4 regions of the Allobosea sp. 124 genome follow, and region 4 is predicted to be linked to each of the others. Evidence: predicted binding sites of a transcription regulator. Region 4 holds the regulator's gene; each other region holds the start of a gene.

What was found. Region 4 encodes PhoB, which activates phosphate uptake and scavenging genes when phosphate is short. Its sites were predicted from a motif close to TGTCATNNANCTGTCAT; they were not measured.
Region 1: the regulator PhoB is predicted to act here: its motif matches at 1,413-1,429, upstream of C8D03_RS07995 (esterase-like activity of phytase family protein).
Region 2: the regulator PhoB is predicted to act here: its motif matches at 3,274-3,290, upstream of phnC (phosphonate ABC transporter ATP-binding protein).
Region 3: the regulator PhoB is predicted to act here: its motif matches at 1,184-1,200, upstream of C8D03_RS20770 (CorA family divalent cation transporter).

The regions. Positions count from the first base shown of each region.
Region 1 covers NZ_PZZM01000001.1:1,711,383-1,716,627, reverse strand. The annotation lists gene C8D03_RS07995 (esterase-like activity of phytase family protein) at 1-1,338, opposite strand, end outside; gene C8D03_RS07990 (SDR family NAD(P)-dependent oxidoreductase) at 1,564-2,403, shown strand; gene C8D03_RS07985 (2-hydroxyacid dehydrogenase) at 2,570-3,514, opposite strand; gene deoA (thymidine phosphorylase) at 3,511-4,839, opposite strand; gene deoC (deoxyribose-phosphate aldolase) at 4,841-5,245, opposite strand, start outside.
Region 2 covers NZ_PZZM01000001.1:2,662,476-2,667,720, forward strand. The annotation lists gene phnE (phosphonate ABC transporter, permease protein PhnE) at 1-370, opposite strand, end outside; gene phnE (phosphonate ABC transporter, permease protein PhnE) at 367-1,248, opposite strand; gene phnD (phosphonate ABC transporter substrate-binding protein) at 1,361-2,278, opposite strand; gene phnC (phosphonate ABC transporter ATP-binding protein) at 2,355-3,173, opposite strand; gene C8D03_RS26150 (TetR/AcrR family transcriptional regulator) at 3,329-3,940, opposite strand; gene C8D03_RS12670 (efflux RND transporter periplasmic adaptor subunit) at 4,076-5,191, shown strand; gene C8D03_RS12675 (efflux RND transporter permease subunit) at 5,188-5,245, shown strand, end outside.
Region 3 covers NZ_PZZM01000001.1:4,366,905-4,372,149, forward strand. The annotation lists gene C8D03_RS20770 (CorA family divalent cation transporter) at 119-1,129, opposite strand; gene C8D03_RS20775 (glycoside hydrolase family 25 protein) at 1,252-2,184, opposite strand; gene C8D03_RS20780 (glycoside hydrolase family 25 protein) at 2,326-3,261, opposite strand; gene mgtE (magnesium transporter) at 3,474-4,880, opposite strand; tRNA gene C8D03_RS20790 (tRNA-Leu) at 5,073-5,157, opposite strand.
Region 4 covers NZ_PZZM01000001.1:1,261,680-1,266,924, forward strand. The annotation lists gene C8D03_RS05995 (TIGR03862 family flavoprotein) at 1-810, opposite strand, end outside; gene C8D03_RS06000 (YnfA family protein) at 1,009-1,329, shown strand; gene phoB (phosphate regulon transcriptional regulator PhoB) at 1,467-2,165, opposite strand; gene phoU (phosphate signaling complex protein PhoU) at 2,324-3,043, opposite strand; gene pstB (phosphate ABC transporter ATP-binding protein PstB) at 3,075-3,875, opposite strand; gene pstA (phosphate ABC transporter permease PstA) at 3,923-4,813, opposite strand; gene pstC (phosphate ABC transporter permease subunit PstC) at 4,829-5,245, opposite strand, start outside.

The DNA of each region.
Region 1 (5,245 bases), 450 kb from region 4:
CTTCACCGACAGCAGCACCAGCTCGTTGTCGTCGGCCTTCTTCGGGTCGCGCGAGGAGGAGAACGGCAGGTTGTTGTCGTTGCCGACGACGATGATGCCGTTGGCGCGGTCGACCACGTCGACATTCTCGATGGTGAAGAAGGGGAAGGGCAGCACGCCGTCGATCGCGCCCTGCTTCGCCTTGCCGTCTGGATCGGCGATGGTCATCAGGTCGACATAGCCGATCTTGCGCACAAGCTTGCCGACATTGGCGTCGGTCATCTCGATCTTGACGATGCGCTTGAACTTGGCGAGGTCGTGGAAGCAGTCCGGGCCCTTCTGGCCGGCGGCGCAGGCCTTGTCGGCCGTGCCTTCGCCATTGTCCCGCTCGATGATCAGCGCGGTGGTCGCGTCGATCATGTTGAAATCGCCGATGGCGTTGCCCTTGACCTCGAGCGGGAAGAACCAGGAGCGGCCGGTCCACTTCTCGGCGGCCACGTCGAATTCGAGGATGCGCAGCACTTCCTTGCCGTCGATCTCCTCATTGCCCTTGGTCTCGGCGTTCCAGAGCGGGCCTTCCAGCAGCGGGTAGAGGAAGCGGCCATCCGGCGACTGCGCCATGCCCTCATAGCCCTTCGAGCGACGGACGTTGAACGCGACGGGCAGGTTCGGAGCGCCCGGAGTCGTCACGGCGTAATGGTCCGGCGAGCGGGCGGGCTTGCCATCGACGAGCGTCTCGAACACGGCCTCGACCTTGCCGGTCGCATCGACGCGGATGAGATAGGGCCCGAATTCCTCGCCGATCCAGTATTTGCCGCCGATCGGCTGGATCGATTCCGGATCGAAATCCGAGCCGGTCAGGCAGCGCGTCTCGGTGCCCTCGTTGGCGATGCGGAAGGGAACCTTCTTGTCGGGATCGCGCAGGAAGGTGGTGGCGCTGCGCTCGATCTTGCCCGACGCGAAATCGGCCTTGAGGCGGTGGAAATAGAGCATCGCATCGGGCGAGTTCGCCTTGGCGCCGAAGCCGTTGTCGGTCAGCACCAGGAACTCGCCATTGCCGAGCGAGCGGATGCCGGAGAAGCCCTGCACCGGCTGGCCTTGGAACGGCGTCGAGAGCCCGGTCGGACGACCTCCCGAGAGACCCATGACGCTCCCGACAGCCTCAACGCGCTGGCCGGGCGTGATGAACTTGCCGGAGATCCTGAGGTCGGCAGGCGCGTCGGCCGGAGCCGGCACCATGGTGTTGGCAGGCAGCAGGGCGTGGCCGAGGAGCTTGGCGGGAAACGCCTTCTGCGCCTCCTGCGCGCCGGCGAGGACCGTGGAGGACAGCAGCAGGGCCGCGATCAGGGAGAGGCGCATGGAAGACTCCGGGCTGAAGGGGATCATCACCCCGCTCGATTGGCGGTGCCGGATTTCACAACGAAGACGGGCAGGTAACAGTCGGATGACGATGCGGCGCAGGCCACGGGCCATGGCGGAATCCCGACTGGGCCGGGTGTCGAAAGCGGCCAAGGCCGTCACGATCGTGCCGGCATCGCGTGTCATCAAAGTCGGCATTCCCGAACAGCAACGAGGTCACAACCGATGGCATTCCTTCCTGCGCTGGCTCCCGGACATGTCGCGGTCGTCACCGGCGGCGCCTCCGGCATCGGGCTGGCGGCCGCTCGCGTTTTCGCCGCGCGTGGCATGAGCGTCGTCCTCGTCGATCGCAACGAGGCCGTGCTCGCGGCAGCGGCAGCCGAACTGACAGGGTCCGCCGGCGCGGTGTTGGAGCGGGCGGTCGATGTCGCCGATCGCGCTGCCGTTGAGGCGCTGCGCGACGAGGTGATCGCACGCTTCGGCGCGGTCCATGTCCTGATGAACAATGCCGGCATCCAGCCCGGCGGCACGATCTTCGGACCGCTGGAGGACTGGCAGCGCGTTCTCGCCGTCAATCTCTGGGGCGTGGTCAATGGTTCCCAGGTCTTCGCGCCGGCGATGCTGGAGGGTGGCCAGCCCGGCCTGATCATCAACACCGGCTCGAAGCAGGGCATCACCACCCCGCCCGGAAACCCCGCCTACAACATCTCCAAGGCCGGGGTGAAGGTCTTCACCGAGGCGCTCCAGCACGAATTGCGCGGGCGCGAAGGCCACCAGCTCTCCGCTCATCTGCTGATCCCCGGCTTCGTCTTCACCGGGCTGACGGCGCGGGGCCGTACCGAGAAGCCGGTCGGCGCCTGGACGCCGGAGCAGACCGTCGATTTCATGTTGGAACGCCTCGCCGCCGGCGATTTCTACATCCTCTGCCCGGATGGGGAGACGACCCGCGAACTCGACGAGAAGCGCATGGCCTGGGCGATGGGCGACATCATCGAGAATCGTCCGCCGCTGTCACGCTGGCACTCCGATCACGGCGAGGCCTTCAAGGCCTCGCTGGAGAAATAGAACGTGTTGATTTGTCATGGGAACAGACCGTCATTCCGGACAAGCGGCGAAGCCGCGTCGATCCGGGATCCATCGTAAGGCTCCGAAGCGCTCCGATGAATCCCGGGGCGAGCCCGGGATGACGGCGGTGGTTCCGAGAAACATCACGCTCTGAGGAGCGTTCCGGTCAATAGCCCCGCGCCGGGTCCACGCCATGCTCCAGCGGTTCGCCGGCCTCGAGCCGCCGAATCTGGGCCGCGATCAGCGTCGCGATCGCTTCCGGCTCCGACATCGCCGCGTTGTGCGGTGTCACGGTCACGGCCGGATGGGTCCACAGCCGCGACTCCGCCAGCAGGGGCTCGGTCTCGAACACATCGAGCGTCGCCCCCTTCAACGTGCCGGCGTCGAGCGCGGCCAGGATGTCGGCCTCGATCTGAAGCCCGCCGCGTCCGGCATTGATCAGGAACGGCCCGCCGAGCCGCCCGTTCTGCGTAAGCCCCGCGAGCAGCGTGGCGTTGATCGTGCCCCGCGTCTCCGGCGTCAGCGGCAGCAGGCTGACGAGGATGTCGGTGCGGGCGAGGAAGGCCGCCATGCCGTCGGAGGCGTAAAAGGTTGCCAGACCCTCGATGGTCTTCGGCGAACGACTCCAGCCGGCGACATCGAAGCCCATGACCTTGAGCTTGCGCGCGGCATCCTGGCCGAGTTCGCCGAGTCCCATGATGCCGACACGGACGGATCGTGCCGCGGGCTGGTTGCGGTCGTCGTCCCAGCTCTTTCCGGCCTGCTGGCGATCGTAGCGGCGCTGCTGGCGCAGATAGATCAGGCAGTGCAGCACGATATATTCGCTCATCCGCGTCGTCAGGTCGGGGTCGACCACGCGTGCGATCGGCACGTCAGGCAGGCGGGTATCGGCGAAGAGATGGTCGACGCCGGCGCCGAGCGAGAAGATCGCCGCCAGGTTCGGCAACCCGGCGAGGCTGCCCTCCGGATGCTTCCAGCTCGCGACATAATGCACCGAGCGCCGGTCGAATGGCTCGCCGAGCGTCACGATCGGCATCTCCGGCAGCAGCGCCTTGAAGCGCGCGCGCCAATCCTCGACATGCCAGCCGGTCATCGCCAGAAGCAAACTCATGCGTGCGAACTCTCCGTGATGCGTTCGGCGATCAATAGGCCGCGTTCCGGCGCACCCTCTCCCAGGCGATAGGCATCGCGCAAGCGCCTCTCGGCCATGGCGAAGCCGGCCTCGCCGCGGGCATGGACGATGCCGAGCGGGCGATCGGGTCCGACGGCGTCGCCGACGCCCGCCAGTGCGACGATGCCGACGGCATCGTCGATCGGGTCCTGCGGGCGCGTGCGCCCGCCGCCGAGCGCCACGACCGCAAGGCCGACGCCGCGTGTGTCGATCGCCTGCACGATGCCGGGCGAAGCCGGAAAGACGGGCTTGGCGATCGGAGCGATGGCGAGATGCTTCTCCGGCCGTTCCAGCAGATCGGCGGGGCCGCCCAGCGCCGCGATCATCTTCGCAAAGCGCTCGGCCGCCGCGCCGCTGGCGAAGGCCGCCTCGATCTTCGCCCTGGCCTCATCGATGCCTGTTGCGAGCTTGCCGAGCAGCAGCATTTCCGCGGCGAGCGCGACGGTGACCTCATGAAAGCGCGGCTCGCGCCGCTTGCCGGTGAGGTGGTCGAGTGCATAGGCGACCTCGAGTGCATTGCCGGCGGCGCTGGCCAGGGGTTCGTCCATGTCGGTCATCAACGCCGTCGTCGGCAGGCCGGCACCATTGGCGACGCCGACCAGCGCATCGGCGAGCGCCAGCCCCTTGCGGTACTCCGGCAGGAAGGCGCCCGAACCGTATTTCACGTCCATAACCAGTCCGTGCAGCCCGGCCGCGAGCTTTTTCGACAGGATCGAGGAGGTCAGCAACGGGATCGTCTCGACCGTCGCCGTGACGTCGCGGATGGAATAAAGCCGCTTGTCGGCCGGCGCGAGATTGGCCGTCTGGCCGATGATGGCGCAACCCTCGGCCCTCACCACCTTGCGGAACAGGTCGTTGTCCGGCTGGGTGACATAGCCCGGCACTGCGTCGAGCTTGTCGAGCGTGCCGCCCGTATGGCCAAGGCCGCGCCCCGAGATCATCGGCACATAGCCGCCGCAGGCCGCGACCGCCGCCGCCAGCGGCAGGCTGACCGTGTCTCCGACGCCGCCGGTCGAGTGCTTGTCCAGCGCCGGCCCCGGCAGGTCGTCCCAGTTCAGAACCGTGCCGGAATCGCGCATGGCGAGGGTCAGCGCGACGCGCTCCCTCACGGTCATGTCGCGGAAGAAGATCGCCATGGCGAAGGCTGCGGCCTGCCCCTCGCTGACCGAGCCATCGGCGATGCCGGCGACGATCTGGCGGATCTCCGCATCGGGCAATTCGCCGCCGTCGCGCTTGGCGGCGATGATTTCCTGCGTCAGCTTCATCTCAATAGGGTCCGCTCGCCTGTCCCGCGCTGCCGCCCGCGATGACGTCGACCAGCACCTGATGCAAGCCGCTCGCGCCGAAGCGGAAGCTCTCTGGCCCGGCCCAGCCCGGCCCCATGATCTCGTCGGCGAGCCCGAGATAGCCTGCCGCATCGTCGAGCGTCCGGATGCCGCCCGAGGGTTTCAGCCCGACCTGCCGCCCCACAGCCGCGATCACCTCGAGCATTGTCCGCGCTGCCGGCAAGCTGGCTGAATGCGGGGTCTTGCCGGTCGAGGTCTTGATGAAGTCGGCCCCTGCCGCGATGGCGAGTTTCGATGCGTCCCGGACGTGGTCGAGATCGGGATACTCGCCGGTTTCGAGGATGACCTTGAGCGTTTTCGGCCCGCAGCTCTCCTTGACCCGCGT
Region 2 (5,245 bases), 1.4 Mb from region 4:
GCACGATCTTGTTGGCAACGACGTTGCGTGCCGCGATGAAGCCGAGCGGGAAGGCGAGGATCGCGGCGAGGATCGTGCCGAGGAAGGCGATCGCGATGGTCTCGAACAGCGCCTTCACGAAGATGATGGCGCGGGCGAAGGAGCCGGGATCGGGCGGCAGCATCAGCACGACGAAGGTGCCGAGATTGGCGAAGCCCGACAGGATGCGCCAGAGCGTGACCTCGAAGGTGCTGACGCCATAGGCGAAAAGCCCGACCATGGCCGCGACGACGGCGACCGTGGTCAGCTTCGTCTTCAGCGAGCCGTCGATGGCGGCCTGGCGGCGCGCGACGAGCGCGGCCTGCTCGGCGGGGGAGAGGGCGAGGCTCACTTGCCGTGCTCCAGGCTGAGGAGGGAATGACGCAGCCGCTCGGTGCCGTAGTCGATCAGCATCACGGCGGCGATGATGAGCAGAAGGATCGCGCTGACATCGGTGAAGTAGAATTTGCGGATCGCCTCGATCAGGTCCTGGCCAATGCCGCCGGCGCCGACGAAGCCCATGATCGAGGCGCCCCGCACATTGATCTCGAAGCGCAGCAGCGAATAGCTGGCGAAGTTGGAGAGCACCTGCGGCACCACCGCGAAGCGGATGGTTTGCCACCAGCCCGCACCTGTCGCGGTCAGGCCGTCGACCGGCTTCATGTCGATGTTCTCGACGACTTCGGAGTACAGCTTGCCCATCGCGCCCATGGTGTGGATCGCGATGGCGAGCACGCCCGGCAGTGGCCCCAGCCCGAAGGCGATGACGAAGATCAGTGCGAAGACGATCTCGGGCACGGTGCGGCAGAATTCGAGAAAGCGGCGGGTCGCGAAGCGAAGCCAGCCGGACTTGCCGAGATTGGCGGCCGCGACGAAGCAGAGCAGGAAGCCACCGATCGTGCCCAGGATCGTGCCGGTATAGGCGATCAGGATGGTCTGCCAGAGCAGTTTGAGCCAGCCCTTCCAGCCCCAGAACCATTCGGCGATGTCGGCGCCAAGGCTGTTCCAGCGCAGCACCGGCACGGTCTCGAGGATGTATTTCGGGAAGCGCCAGGCGTTCTCGACAAACTTGCCGGGATCGACCTCGGAGCCCAGCGCCGCGAGCCAGACCAGGGCTGCGAAGACGGCGGCGCCGAGCAGCGCGTGACGACGCTTGGCCGCCATGGCGCCGGCATAGGCCGCGGCATGGGCGCGAATGGCTGGGTCGTCGCGGTCGATCGCGAGGGTCATGGACGCGGTCCGTCGCAGGAGGAAGCGTCATTCTCGGGCCGCGCCTGGCGCGGACCCGAGAAGCTCTTGGGAGAGATGCTCGGATCAAGCCCGAGCATGACGTGATGGCGTCTTACGAGGACTTCTTCTTGCGAAGCGCGTCGACGAACTTGTTCAGCTCGATGATCGGGTCGTAGGCCTTGTTGTCGACGGCGACGAGCGGGCCCTGCTTGCCTTCGTAGATCTTGTCGAAGGCGACCTTGTCCTTGGTGTTCAGGTTCAGGACGGCGTCGCGGATCTTCGTCTTGAGTTCGACCGGCATGTCGTTGAGATAGGCCATCGGCGAGTTCACGATCTGCTCGGACTTGTAGATGATCCGGAAATCCTCGGCCTTGACCATGTTCTTGCGGGCCATGCGCAGGAGGTTGGATTCCTGCTCGTCGTTCCACCAGTTGGCGGCGACGTCGACGGTGCCCTGGCCGAGCGCGATGACCGCGTTCTCATGGCTGCCCGTGTAGACGACCTTGCCGAAATAGGTCTCGGGTTCGATCTTCATGCCGTCGAGCGCAAAGCGCGGGACGTTGTTGCCCGAGGTCGAGTTGGGATCGACGAGGCCGAGGTTCTTGCCCTTCAGGTCCTCGATCTTCTGATAGGGCGAGTCCTTCTTCACATAGAAGACGGAGTAGTAGCCCTTGGTGCCGTCGAGGTTGGTCTCGATGGCGAAGGCGTCGATCTTGGCGCCGGTCATCAGCGCGCGGGCGAAGGAGGAGGGGCCGTACATGCCGATATGGATGTTGCCGGCGCGCTGGCCCTCGATCAGGGCGGCATAGTCGCTGGCGATGCGCAGCGTGACCTTGGTGCCGAGCTCCTTGGCGAGGTAGTTCACGAAGGGGGTGTAGCGCTCGACGACGCCCGAAGCGTTCTCGGCGGGGATGATCGCGAAGACGATCTCGGGATATTTCGCCTTCCAGTCCTGAGCGAAGGCGGGGGCGGCGAGCGAGGCGGCGAGGCCGGCAGCCGCGAGCGTGAAGGTATGACGACGGGTCAGCATGGTTTGCTCCTGTTACAGTCGGTAATGATGGTGATCTTCAGGCTTCGGCGAAGGTGAAAGGGTCGGAGCCGCGCGCTCAGGCGACGTTTCGCTTGGCGCGCTGGGCTTCTTCGCTGGCGATGGCGTCGAGCTGATCGAGCGCCTCGGCGCCGGCATCCTTGGCCTCGATGCCGTAGAGCTTCGCCGCGACCTCGCTGGTGAGCTGGTGGGGCGGGCCGTCGAAGACGACCTTGCCGGCAGCCATGCCGATCAGCCGGTCGCAGTATTTCGACGCGATATCGAGGTGATGCAGGTTCGAGACGACGGTGATGCCGTCCTCGCGGTTGATCCGGAAAAGCGCGTCCATCACGACCTGGGTGTTGCGCGGGTCGAGCGAGGCGATGGGCTCGTCGGCGAGGATGACCGTCGGCTCCTGCACCAGAGCGCGTGCGATGGCGACGCGCTGCTGCTGGCCGCCTGACAGGGTCTCGGCGCGCTGGGCCAGGAGATGGCCCATGTCGAGCCGCTCGAGCGCGGCGATGGCGCGGATCTTGTCATCGCGGGAGAAGCTCTTGACCAGTGTCAGCGCGGTGGAGCGATGATTGAGCCGGCCGAGCAGGACATTGGTCAGGACGTCGAGTCGGCCGACGAGGTTGAACTGCTGGAAGATCATTGCCGTATCGCGACGCCAGCCACGCAGGGCCGCGCCCTTCAGGGCGGTGACGTCGCGGTCGCCGGAGACGATGCGGCCCTCGCTCGGATCGGTCAGGCGGTTGAGCATCCGCAGAAGCGTCGATTTGCCGGCTCCGGACCGGCCGATGATGCCGACCATCTCGCCCCTGGGAATGGAGAGCGTGACGTCGTCGACGGCGGCTTTGCCGCCGAAGCGCTTGGTCAGGCCTTCGATGCGCAGCATGACGGCGTTCTCGCTTGCGGGACGAGCATGACACTGGCCCGAACGCAGCTCGCCGCCTTCGGGTTCATGCTCTGTGATGCGAGACAGCTAGCCAGCGCAGATGACAGGCCGGTGACAGCCGGACCTGCGGCACGTCATCGGCGGCGGGTGCGATGTCAGGCGCCGCGCAGCAGCAGATCGACGCAGGCCCGGACATAGGCGCGGCGCCCGGCGGCGGTCGCCGGCTCGATGTTCAACAGGCCGCGGACCTGGTGGAATCCGCGCAGCATCCCGATGAACTGCTCGGCCAGCATGCGGGCCTGATCCGGATCGCGCGGCGTCGCGAGGCCATCACCGATTTGTGAACGCTGCACCAGGAGAGCCGAAAGGTCGTCGATCATGCGCATCGCGCCCGCCTCATAGGCGACGCGGCCGAGTTCGGGGAAGCGCGCGGCGGCGCTCATCACCAGGCGGTGGAGGTCGAGCGAGGCCGGATGCAGCATCATCGCCAGCGCATCCTCGCCCAGCCGGGTCAGGGTGCTGCGAAGGTCGCCTTCCGCCACGGATTTGCGCAGCGGAATCGTAAGTTTCTCAGTCAGTTCGGTGCAGATCGCCTTGAACAGCGCTTCCTTGTCGGCGAAATGGCTGTAGATGGTCTGCTTCGATACGCTGGCGCGCTGGGCGATCTGGTCGAGGCTGACCCGGTCGAAGCCGTCGGCGAGGAACATCTCGGAGGCGGCCCGCGTGATCGCATCATGCTTGTCCGGGCGCGCCTTGTCGGACGGCAAGCGTCTTGCATCTGTAACGGTTGTCGCGGAAGTTCCCCCCGCGGTCGAGCCTGTCATACTGCCGCCCATCGAGCCTCTTATCAAACTGGACCGTCCAGTCTAAGATACCCACGCAACACCGGAGCGTCCAGTTCTATGAAGCGGTTTGCCTTCCTGCTCGTGATCCTCGGCCTGGCTGGCGGAGGCTATTACGGCTATCGCCACTTCAAGCCGGCTCCCCCGCCCGTGCAGACGGCGGCTCCTGCCGCGCGCGCCGCCGGCGTGCCCGTCGAGGTCACCAAGATCGAACGGGCGACCGTCAATGAGGAGGTCGAGGCGCTGGGCACGCTGGCCGCCGACGAATCCGTGGTGATCGCTCCGGAGATCGCCGGCCGCGTCATCGCGCTCGGCTTCAAGGAGGGCGAGCGTGTCGAGAAGGGCCAATTGCTGGTCAAGCTGGACACCGCGATCCTGGATGCGGAACTGAAGCAATTGCAGGCCGATCTCGGTCTCGCGCGCGACACCTTCGAGCGCAACCGTTCGCTGAGCCAGCGCGGCGTCGGCACGCAGGTCGCGCTCGACGAGGCGAGTGCGAAGCTCGCGGCGGCCGAGGCGCGGGTTCAGCTTTCCCAGGCGAAGCTCGCGCAGTCGGCGATCATGGCGCCGTTCAGCGGGGTGGTCGGGCTGCGCTCGGTCAGCGTCGGCGACTATGTCTCCGTCGGCAAGCAACTGATCACGCTGACCAATATCGATCCGATCAAGGTCGATTTCCGCGTGCCCGAGATCTTCCTGGCCCAGGTCAAGCTCGGCCTGACGATCAGCCTCAAGGTCGACGCGGTGCCGGGGCGGGACTTCCAGGGCAAGATCTTCGCCGTCGACCCGGTGGTCGACATCAACGGCCGCGCGATTAGGCTGCGCGCCACCGTTCCCAATCGCGATCTGGTGCTCAAGCCCGGCCTGTTCGCCCGCGTCACCATCGTCGTCGACCGGCGCGAGAACGCGCTGCTGATCCCTGAAACGGCGGTCGTGCCCGACGGCGTCGGCAAGGTCGTCTACATCGTCGACAACGGCAAGGCGAAGCGCATTTCGGTCGAGCTGGGCAAGCGTCTGCCCGGCAAGGTCGAGATCGTGAAGGGACTGACGCCGCAGATGATCGTCGTCAGCTCCGGCCAGATGCGTCTGCGCGACGGCTCGACCGTCTCGATCAAGAACGCCCAGCCCCCGGTGCAGACGAGCGCTCTGCCCGGCACCGCGCCGAGCCCGCAGCAATGAGCCTGTTTGCCCTCTTCGTTCGCCGGCCTGTCCTCTCGACGGTGCTGAGCCTGC
Region 3 (5,245 bases), 3.1 Mb from region 4:
CTGAAGCGTCGTTGCCAGCGTTATAGCGCGGATGGCGCTGAGTCAGTGCAGGCAAGTCGGTGCGCTGGCCTGCGAACCGGGTTGGTATCGCTGCGCAGAGATGACGAGCGCCGGTGCGTCAGCCGCCGATCACGCCGCGGCGCCTGAGCAGGACCAGTGTCAGGAGCGCCGCGCAGATGCAGGCGAGGGCAACGAAGAGCGCTCCAAGATCATGCTCCATCCAGGGCAGGCCCTTCACATTGATGCCGAACAGGCCGGTGATGAAGGTCGCGGGCATGAACAGCGCCGTCAGGATCGAGAGCACATAGAGCTGGCGGTTGGTCTGGCTCGCGGTTCGGGCGGTCATCTCGTCCTGGAGAAGCCTGGCGCGGTCCTGCACCGACTGGACGTCGTGATGGAGCCCGTCGATGCGCTGCAGCAGGCGCGCGGCGGCCGCCTTGACCTCGTCGGGCGCCTTGCGGCCGGAATTCGTCTCGGCGAAACGCCGAAACAGCAGGTGCAGCCCCCCGAGCTGGCGGTGTAGTCTCACCGCCATGCGGCGCACGGCGCCCACCTGCGCCGGCGCGTCGTCGAAGCGGTCGGCCAGCACATGATCCTCGACGCTGTCGGTTTCATCCATCAGCCGCACGACCGCGTTGGCCACGTCGTCGATGATGTATTCGATGATCTGCTCGAAGAGCAGGACCGGACTGCCGACCTCCTCGCCGCGATTCAGCGCGTCGGCAGCGAGCCGGATCGACTGCAATGCGTCGCGCCGCCCTGTCAGCAGCAGCCGCTCGCCGACGATCCAGTAGAGTGCACCGACCCTGTCCGAGTCGGAGGCGATGTCCCGGACGAGGTCATGGGAGACGCCCCAGACCAGGCCGGCGGAATGGTCGAGACGCTGATGGCTTTCCGGCGAGACGAACATCTCCTCGGCGCCTGCCGGCAGCCAGGGCTGCTCGGTGATCCAGGCCTTGGCGCGGCTGTGGACGAGGTCAAGATGGATCCAGACGAAGCCTTCGGCGGGATCGACGCCGGGAACGCTCTCGCGTTCGATCAGCGCGGGCACGCCCTCGCCATCGAAGCGATAGGCCCAGACGATGCCCAGGCGGGATTGCGCATCGGCAATGGCGGTCGGGGAGGTCATCGGGCTGCTGATCGGCGAACGGGCTGGCGAGGCCGCGAGCCCTGCGCCCGCGCGATGACGGTTCGATGACAGTGCCGGCAGGATGACGTCGCCCGTTCGACGAGATCATCCTGCCGGCGGCGTCAATCGTTATGCGCGGTGCGCTGCGGAATCCCGGCTGGCGGGGCGAGGCGCAGCGGCGTGGCGCCGGCTGCCTTCGGCGCGCGCGAGCCGGCCGAGGTCGCGGGCGGCCTCTGGCTCGCGACTTTCGGCTCGCCGCCATGCCATTTGCGGGCGCCGATGTCGAAGCGCCCCTCGCGCCAGGCCAAGAACTGCTGCTCGGTGCCGAAGAAGGCGTTGCGATCGACGTCGCCGGTGATGCCGGGCACGCGGCCGGTGGTGGTGAATTGCCAGAACTCCCACTGTTCGCGCTTGTAGCGATGGCGCAGCGGCGCGGCCGTGGAGCGCAGCCAGTAAGGGTAGTCGTTGAACTCGCCCTCGAGCACGTCCTCGTGGAAATTGATGTCTGTGTAGATGATCGGTTTCTTGCCGGTGTGCTCGTGCAGCGCCGCGAGCATGATGCGCATCTTCTCCAGTGCATCCTCGCGCGAGACCTTGCGGGTGCATTGGGAGCCGTTCTGCCACTCCACGTCCAGAACCGGGGGCAGGGCGTCCTTGTCGCGCGGGATGTGGCGCTTCATCCAGCGCACCTGCTCCCTGGCCGGCCGGCACCACCAGACGAAATGATAGGCGCCGCGGGCGACGCCCGCCTTCTTCGCCTCGGCCCAGTTCTGCCTGAAGCTCGGATCGAGATGGTCGCCGCCTTCCGTCGCCTTGATGAAGGCGAAGCGGGTGCCGGCGTCCCTGACCTGGTTCCAGTCGATCTCGCCCTGCCAGCGCGACACGTCGATGCCCTGGATCGCCTGACGACGCGCATCGCGGACGCCGTGATGGGGGGCGGAGTCGCTCTTCTTGGGATAGAGCGCAGCGGCGGGCGCGGCCAGGCAGGTCAGCAGGCCGCCAAGCGCCAGCGCGCCGAGTGTCGTCCGCTCCAGAATCCTCGATCGCACCGGCATCTCCTTCTCCTGCGTCGCCCTCCGAGATGGGGAGGTCGTGGTTAAGGGCCGGTTAGATTTGGATCGAATGCGCCGGGCTTGTTTCAGCTTTGGTTAACCGGGGAGGGCCGGCGACCGACGCAGGCTCCGACGGGAAGCCGCTCACTCGGTCTCGGCGACTTCGTCGTCCGGCGGCTGGAAGGACGAAGAGATGGGCGCGACGCTGCCCGGAATCCGCGCGACGGCCGGAGAGGTCGTCGGCGCGGCCGGGCGTTCGGGGCCCGGGCTCGGCTGCGGCGGCACGGGCTTCTGCTTGTCCCAGCGCCGCGTGCCGATGTCGAACTCGCCAGTGCGCCAGCCGACGAATTCGCCGTCATTGCCGAAGAAGGCGTTGCGGTCGACATCGCCCTTGATGCCGGGAATGCGGCCGGTCGTGGTGAACTGCCAGAACGCCCAGGGCCGGTTGGCGTAGCGCGTTTCGGGCAGGGCCGCGGTCGAGCGAATCCAATAGGGGTAATCGTTGAACTCGCCCTCCAGCACCTCCTTGTGGAAGGTGATGTCGGTGTAGATCACCGGCTTCTTGCCGGTGAGCTGCTCGAGCTCGGTCAGCATCAGCTTGATCTTCTCAAGCGCCAGCGACCGCTCGATCTTCTGCGGGCAGGTCTTGGAGTGGCCGTTCCATTCGACGTCGAGCACCGGGGGCAGGGCATCGGGGTCGTTGGGTATCTGCTGCTTGAACCAGACAGCCTGCTCGTGGGCCGGGCGGCACCAGTAGACGAAGTGGTAGGCGCCGCGCGGGATGCCGGCACGGCGCGCGCCTTCCCAGTTGCGCAGGAAGGCGGGGTCGACATGGTCGCCGCCCTCGGTCGCCTTCATGTAGACAAAGCGGGTTCCGGCGCCCCTCACGGCGGTCCAGTCGATGTCGCCCTGCCAGCGCGAGATGTCGATGCCGTGGATCGGGTAGCTGTGCGCCTGCGCCACGCCCGGATGCGGGCGCGCGTCGCCCTTGGCGGGGTAGTGACCCTCCATGGCCACGCAGCCGCCAAGGACCGCGAGGGCGGCGGCGGCGAGGAAAGTTGCGGGCTTCACGATGGTCATGCGGCGAAGGATCATGTCGCGCAAGATCGTGGAGAAAACTTGACGGCCCGTTTACGCTAACGGAATTCGCGCACCGCCTTCGGCCCATCGTGCCTCAGCCCACGTGCCTCCGCCCGTCTTGCCTCCGCCCGTCTTGCCTCCGCCCGTCTTGCCTCCGCCCGTCTTGCCTCCGCCCGTCTTGCCTCCGCCCGTCTTGCCTCGCGCGCCTTGTCTCAACCTTGGGCGAGCCAGAGCGCAGCGACGCCGAGAAAGGCGAAGAAGCCGACGACATCGGTGACGGTCGTGACGAAAGTTCCCGATGCGATTGCGGGATCGATCTCGTAGCGGTCGAGCAGCACCGGAATGGCGACGCCGGCCACGGCGGCAGCGAGCAGGTTGAAGGCCATCGCGATGGCGATGACCACGCCGAGGCCCGGACTCGCGAACCAGAGCGCGGCGACGCCGCCGGTGATCAGCGCGAAGCCGACGCCGTTGATCAGACCGACGATCATCTCGCGGGTAAAGAAGCGGCGCAGGTTCCAGGCGCCGAGTTCCTGCGTCGCGAGCGCCCGCACCGCGACGGTCATCGTCTGCGTCGCAGCGTTGCCGCCCTGGCTCGCCACCACCGGCGCGAGAATCGCGAGCGCCACGACCTGGGAGAGCTGCGCCTCGAACAGGCTCATCACGGCAGCGGCGAGGAAGGAGGTCACCAGGTTGATGAAGAGCCAGCTGAAGCGGCTGCGCGCGATCTTCGGCACCGGGTCCGAGAGTTCCTCGTCGGCATGGACGCCGCCGAGCTGCTTGACGTCGTCGTCGGCGGCGTCCTCGATCACATCGACGATATCGTCGATGGTGATGACGCCGACGAGCCGCCCGGCACCGTCGATGACGGGCGCCGCGATCAAATTGTAGCGCTGGAACAGCCGCGCCACATCCTCGATGTCGTCGGTCGCCTTCACGGCGCGGCTGTCCTCGTCGACGAGGGTTGCGATCGCGACCGGGCGCTGGGTGCGCAACAGCCGGTCAAGCGGCACCGAACCGACGAAGTGATGGGCCGGATCGGCGACGAGTATCTCGAAGAAGCGCTCGGGCAGATTGTCGGTCTGGCGGAGATGATCGATCGTCTGGCCGACTGTCCAGAAGGCCGGCACGGCGAGGATCTCGCTCTGCATGCGCCGGCCGGCGCTGTCCTCGGGATAGTCGAGGCCCTGCTGCAGGACGATGCGCTCAGCCGGGGTGAGCCGGTCGAGCACCTCCTGCTTGTCGGCCTCGTCAAGGTCTTCGAGAATGTAGACCGCGTCGTCGGTGTCGAGGTCGCGGACGCCCTCGGCGACCGTCTGGGCCGAAAGCTCCTCGAGAATCTCTTCGCGGACCGAATCATCGACCTCCGTCAGGGCGGTGAAGTCGAAATCCGGGCCGAGCAGCGAGATCAGCCGCGGCCGCTCCTCAGGGTCGAGGGCTTCCAGCAAGGCGCCGAGATCGGCCTCGTGCATGTCGGCCACGACGGCGCGCAGCGTCGTCAGGTCGGAGAGCAGCAGTGCCTGCGAGACCTGCTCGACGAGGCCGGCGTCGATCGCCCCGTCCTCGTCGCGGATCGGGCGCTCGAGCGTCTCGCCCGGAGCCTTTTCGGTGTCCGTCATGGGCCCGCTCCGCGCTTCGAGACTCAAACAATGGGTTCGGCCGAAACGGATTCGACCGGGTGCCTGCCGCCCTTGTGTCAGCGGCCTCCCTCCGTTGCAATGCAGCAGGGCGCTTTCGCGGCAAAAAGCCGGCCCCGAAACGCGAACGGCGACCCTTGCGGATCGCCGTTCGCCGGGCCGAGGCCCTCAATCTGGTGCGGTCAAGAGGACTCGAACCTCCACGGGTCTCCCCGCTACCACCTCAAGGTAGTGCGTCTACCAATTCCGCCATGACCGCGGCGTCGAAGCGTCCCGCCGTGGCGGTGAACTCCGGAGCGGCGCGGGTCTAGCAAATCGAATCCGTCGCCACAAGGGCATTGCGCAGG
Region 4 (5,245 bases):
GAGGTCGAGATCGGGACGGAGATCAATCGCGATCGCAGCAGAGCCGTCGCGGTCGATCGCCCCGCGCAGCGGTCCAGACAGGGCATAGATCGCGCCGCCCTCGATGCCATGGGGATCCAGCATCGCCTCACCCGCAACCTCGCGGCCGGCGAAGCGGATGACGATGCGCTTCAGCGGCGCGCCGGCGAAACGCTCGCGCAGCGTTGCAGACCAGTCGACCGCGAAGCCGCCATTCGCCGGCCGCAGCGGTGCGATGGCGACGCCTTTCTCCGCCAGCAGCGGAACCCAGCCGCCATCGGAGCCCAGCCGCGGCCAGCTTGCCCCGCCGAGCGCAAGCAGCGTCGCATCGGGTGTGGCGGTGAAGGCACCGTCGCGCCCCTCGAAGCTCAGGGCGCCGTCCTGCGCCCAGCCGGTCCAGCGTCGCCCGGCCTCGAGCCGGACGCCGAGCCCGTCCAGCCGCCGGAGCCAGGCCCGCAGCAGCGGCGAGGCCTTCATCGCCCTGGGGAAGACGCGACCGCTCGAGCCGACGAAGCTCTCCGCGCCGAGCCCGTCGGCCCAATCGCGCAGCGCCTGCGGCGGGAAGGTGCGAATCGCCGGTTCGAGCCAGTCGCGTGCCGCGCCGTAGCGACCGAGAAAGGCGTCGAGCGGCTCGGAATGAGTCAGGTTCAGCCCGCCCCGCCCGGCGAGCAGGAATTTCCGGGCGGGCGAGGCCATCCGCTCGTGGAGGGTGACGCGGTGGCCCGCCTGCGCGAGCCGCTCCGCCGCGATCAGCCCGGCCGGGCCTGCGCCGATGATGGCGATGTCAGACATGCGATTGACCCATCGAGATCGCGCATCGTCCCGGATGACAGCGGCAAGGCCCTGGCATGCCAGCGCGTTTCCGGGCAAGCGTCAGGAATGGATCCCGGCTCTGCGCTGCGCTTCGGCCGGGATGACCGCGCGGTTCAACAAAACTGCGTCATGGCTTAGACCTGCCGCACCCTGCCGGGAAGAACAATCGGAGCCATCATGCCGACCATGGCCGCCTATCTTGGCGCCGCCGTCTTCGAGATCGCCGGCTGCTTCGCATTCTGGGGCTGGATGCGGCTGGGCAAGCCGGTCTGGTGGCTGCTGCCAGGGCTGGCCTGCCTCGCGCTCTTCGCCTGGCTGCTGACGCTGGTCGAGAGCGATGCGGCGGGGCGCGCCTTCGCGGCCTATGGCGGGGTCTATATCGCCGCGTCGCTCGCCTGGCTCTGGGCGGTGGAGGGTTTCCGGCCCGATCGCTGGGACATTGCGGGCGGGCTGGTCTGCCTCGCCGGCGCAGCGATCATCATCGCAGCGCCGCGGTGAACGAGCGTCCTTCCCGGGCGAAGCGCAGACCCGAGAATTTTCGCGGAGCGAGGCTTGTGGGAGAGAGGCTTGTGGGAGAGAGAGGCTTGGGGGAGAGATGCTCGGGGCAGGCCCGGGCATGACGGAAAAGGCCGCGTTCAGGCCCGCGCAAAGGTCTCGTCGAAGGCGTAGCCGGCGCCCCGCACCGTGCGCAGCGGGTCCTTGGCATCGCCCGGCGTGATCGCCTTGCGCAGGCGACCGACATGGACGTCGACGGTGCGCTCGTCGATATAGACGTCGCGGCCCCAGACGGCGTCGAGCAGCTGGGCGCGGGAATAGACCCGGCCCGGCGCCTGCATCAGGAATTCGAGCAAACGGAACTCGGTCGGCCCGAGATGCAGCTCCTGGCCCGAACGGCGGACACGGCGCGTCGTCCGGTCCAGTTCGAGATCGCCCGCCGTCAGCAGCCCGGCGACATGGCCGGGCTTGGCCCGGCGCAGCAGCGCCTGGATGCGCGCGATCAGCTCCGGCAGCGAGAACGGCTTGACGACATAGTCGTCGGCGCCGGTGGCGAGGCCGCGCACGCGCTCGGTCTCCTCGCCGCGCGCGGTCAGCATGATGATCGGCACCCGCTCGGTGTCACGCCGCGCCCGCAGACGCCGGCAGAGCTCGATGCCGGACAGACCGGGCAGCATCCAGTCGAGCAGCACCAGATCGGGCGTGTTGTCACGCAGGTGCAACTCGGCGTCGTCGCCGCGCGCAACGCTGTCGACCTCGAAGCCCTCGGCCTCGAGATTATAGCGCAGCAGCAGGGTCAGCGGCTCCTCGTCCTCGACGATCAGGATGCGGGCGGGCATGGCGCGGTTCCATTTCGGTCTCTGGGCCGATGCACACCGTCATGCCCGCCCTCGTGGCGAGCAGCCACATCTTGAACACCGCATTCGAGCAGCGAAGACATGGATGGTCGGGACAAGCCCGACCATGACGCGGGAGACCTCAGCGCAGTCAAATTATCTCAGTTTCCCGTCACCGCCTCGACGCTGATGTCGGTGGTGTCGAGCTTGGGTCGGTTCAGGTCGAGCGACTCGCCAGTGACGAGATAATGGATCGTCTCGGCGATGTTGGTGGTGTGGTCGCCGATGCGCTCGACATTCTTGGCGCAGAACAGCAGATGCGTGCAGAAGGTGATGTTGCGCGGGTCTTCCATCATATAGGTCAGGAGTTCGCGGAACAGCGAGGTGTAGAGCGCGTCGATCTCGCCATCGCGATGCCAGACCTCGAGCGCCTTCTGCTCGTTGTTGGCCGCATAGGCGTCGAGCACGTCCTTGAGCTGGGCCTGGACGAGCCGGCTCATATGCTCCAGCCCGACCACGGCGCGGTGCGGCGGCGAAAACTGGCCGGAGATCGCGACGGCCCGCTTGGCGATGTTCTTGGCGAGGTCGCCGACGCGCTCGATGTCCGCGGCGATGCGGATCGCCGAGATCAGCTCGCGCAGGTCGTTGGCGAGAGGCTGGCGCCGCGCGATGGTCAGCACGGCGCGTTCCTCGACATCGCGCTGCAGGTTGTCGAGGCGCTGGTCGGCCGAGATCACCTTCTGGGCGAGCGTGGTGTCGCGGCGGACGAGCGCCACGGTGGAGTCGCCGAGCATGCGCTCGGACATGCCACCCATCTCGGCAAGGCTGCGGCGCAAGCCCTCGAGCTCGGCATCGTAGGAACGGACGATATGTTCGGTCATCGACGTTTTATCCCTGTGCAGCGCGTGCGGTTCAGCCGAAGCGGCCGGTGACGTAGTCCTGCGTCTGCTTCTTGTTCGGGTTCATGAAGATCGTGTTGGTCGGCGCGAACTCGATGACCTCGCCCAGATACATGAAGGCGGTGTACTGCGAGATACGCGCCGCCTGCTGCATGTTGTGGGTCACGATCACGATGGTGAAGTCGCTCTTGAGCTGCTCCAGCAGGTCCTCGATCTTGCCGGTCGAGATCGGGTCGAGCGCCGAGGTCGGCTCGTCGAACAGGATCACTTCCGGCTTCTGCGCGATGGTGCGGGCGATGCACAGGCGCTGCTGCTGGCCGCCCGAGAGGCCCATGCCGGAGGTCTTGAGCTTGTCCTTGACCTCGTCCCACAAGGCCGAGCGGCGCAGCGCGCCTTCGACGCGGTCGTCGAGTTCCGACTTCGGCGGCTTCTCGTAGAGGCGGATGCCGAACGCGACGTTGTCGTAGATCGACATCGGGAACGGCGTCGGCTTCTGGAAGACCATGCCGATGCGCGAGCGCAGCTCGTTCACGTCGATGTCGTTGGAGATGACATTGCGGCCGTCGAGCATGATCTCGCCGGTGGCGCGCTGTTCGGGATAAAGCGAGTAAATCCGGTTGAAGATGCGCAGCAGGGTCGACTTGCCGCAGCCCGACGGGCCGATCAGCGCCGTGACGTGCCGGTCCCGGAAATCGAGATTGATGTTCTTCAGCGCCTTGTGCTCGCCATAGTAGAAATCGAGGTTCTTGACCGCGATCCGCACGGGGGCGTCGGCATCGAGCGTTTGGGGGCTTAGTTCCAGCGTCGAAAGCATCGACTTTTTCCTTCAGATCGAACGCGACGAGGGTTCAGTTTCACTGCTCACTTGGAACCGCGCACAATGCGGCGGGCAACAATTGAGAGCAGCAGGATCGACATGGTGATGATCAGAGAGCCGGCCCAGGCGAGCTGCTGCCAGTTCTCGTAAGGCGCCGAGGCGAACTGGTAGATCGTCACCGGCAGGTTGGAGACGCCGCCCGAAAGGGTGGGCGAGAACCAGAAATTATTGTTCAGCGCGGTGAAGATCAGCGGCGCCGTCTCACCGGCGATGCGGGCCAGCGCCAGCAGAATGCCGGTGACCATGCCCGACTTCGCCGCCCGCCAGGTGATCGCGGTGATGACGACGGAAGGCGGCGCACCGAGAGCGGCGCCAGCCTCGCGCAGCGGGCCGGGCACGAGACGCAGCATGTCCTCGGTGGTGCGCACGATGACCGGGATGGCGATGATGCCGAGTGCGACGCCGCCGGCCCAGCCGGAATAGCCGCGGAACGGCTCGACCATGATGACGTAGACGAACAGGCCGATCAGGATCGACGGCGCCGAGAGCAGGATGTCGTTGATGAAGCGGATCAGGTTCGCGAGCTTGGATTTCTTGCCGTATTCGGCAAGATAGGTGCCGGCCAGCACGCCGACCGGCGTCGCCACGGCGATGCCGAGGAAGGTCAGCACGATCGAGCCGACGATGGCGTTGGCGAGACCGCCGCCTTCCGAGCCCGGCCCCGGCGTGATCTGGGTGAAGGTCGCGACGGAGAGCCCGCCGAGACCCTTCACGATCAGCATGCCGAGGATCCAGAACAGCACGAAGATCGCGAGGAAGGTGAAGCCGGCGGCCGTGACCTTCATCAGGCGGTCGGCATTGCGGCGCGACTGACGCACGCGGCCCCAGGTCGCAGGGGGCAGTGCGCGGACGGTGGAGGGGGTCGTCAGGCTCATGATCCGCTTGCCTTATCAGTAGCTCTTGACGCGCGAGACGAGGATGCGCGCGATGATGAGGACGACGAAGGTGACGAAGAACAGGATGCAGCCGAGCGCGATCAGCGCGTTCAACTGCAACCCCATGGCCTCGTTGAACTCGTTGGCGATGCGCGACGCGATGGTCGAGCCCGGATCCATGATCGAGGCCGAGAGCCGGTTGGCGTTGCCGACGACGAAGGTCACCGCCATCGTCTCGCCGAGCGCCCGGCCGAGGCCCAGCATGATCGCGCCGATGATCGAGACGCCGGCCTGCGGCACCAGCACATGGCGTACGACCTCCCAGGTCGTCGCGCCGATGCCGTAGGCGCTCTCGCGCAGCACGGAGGGAATCTGCTCCAGCATGTCGCGGGTGATCGAGGCGATGAAGGGGATGATCATGAAGGCCAGGAT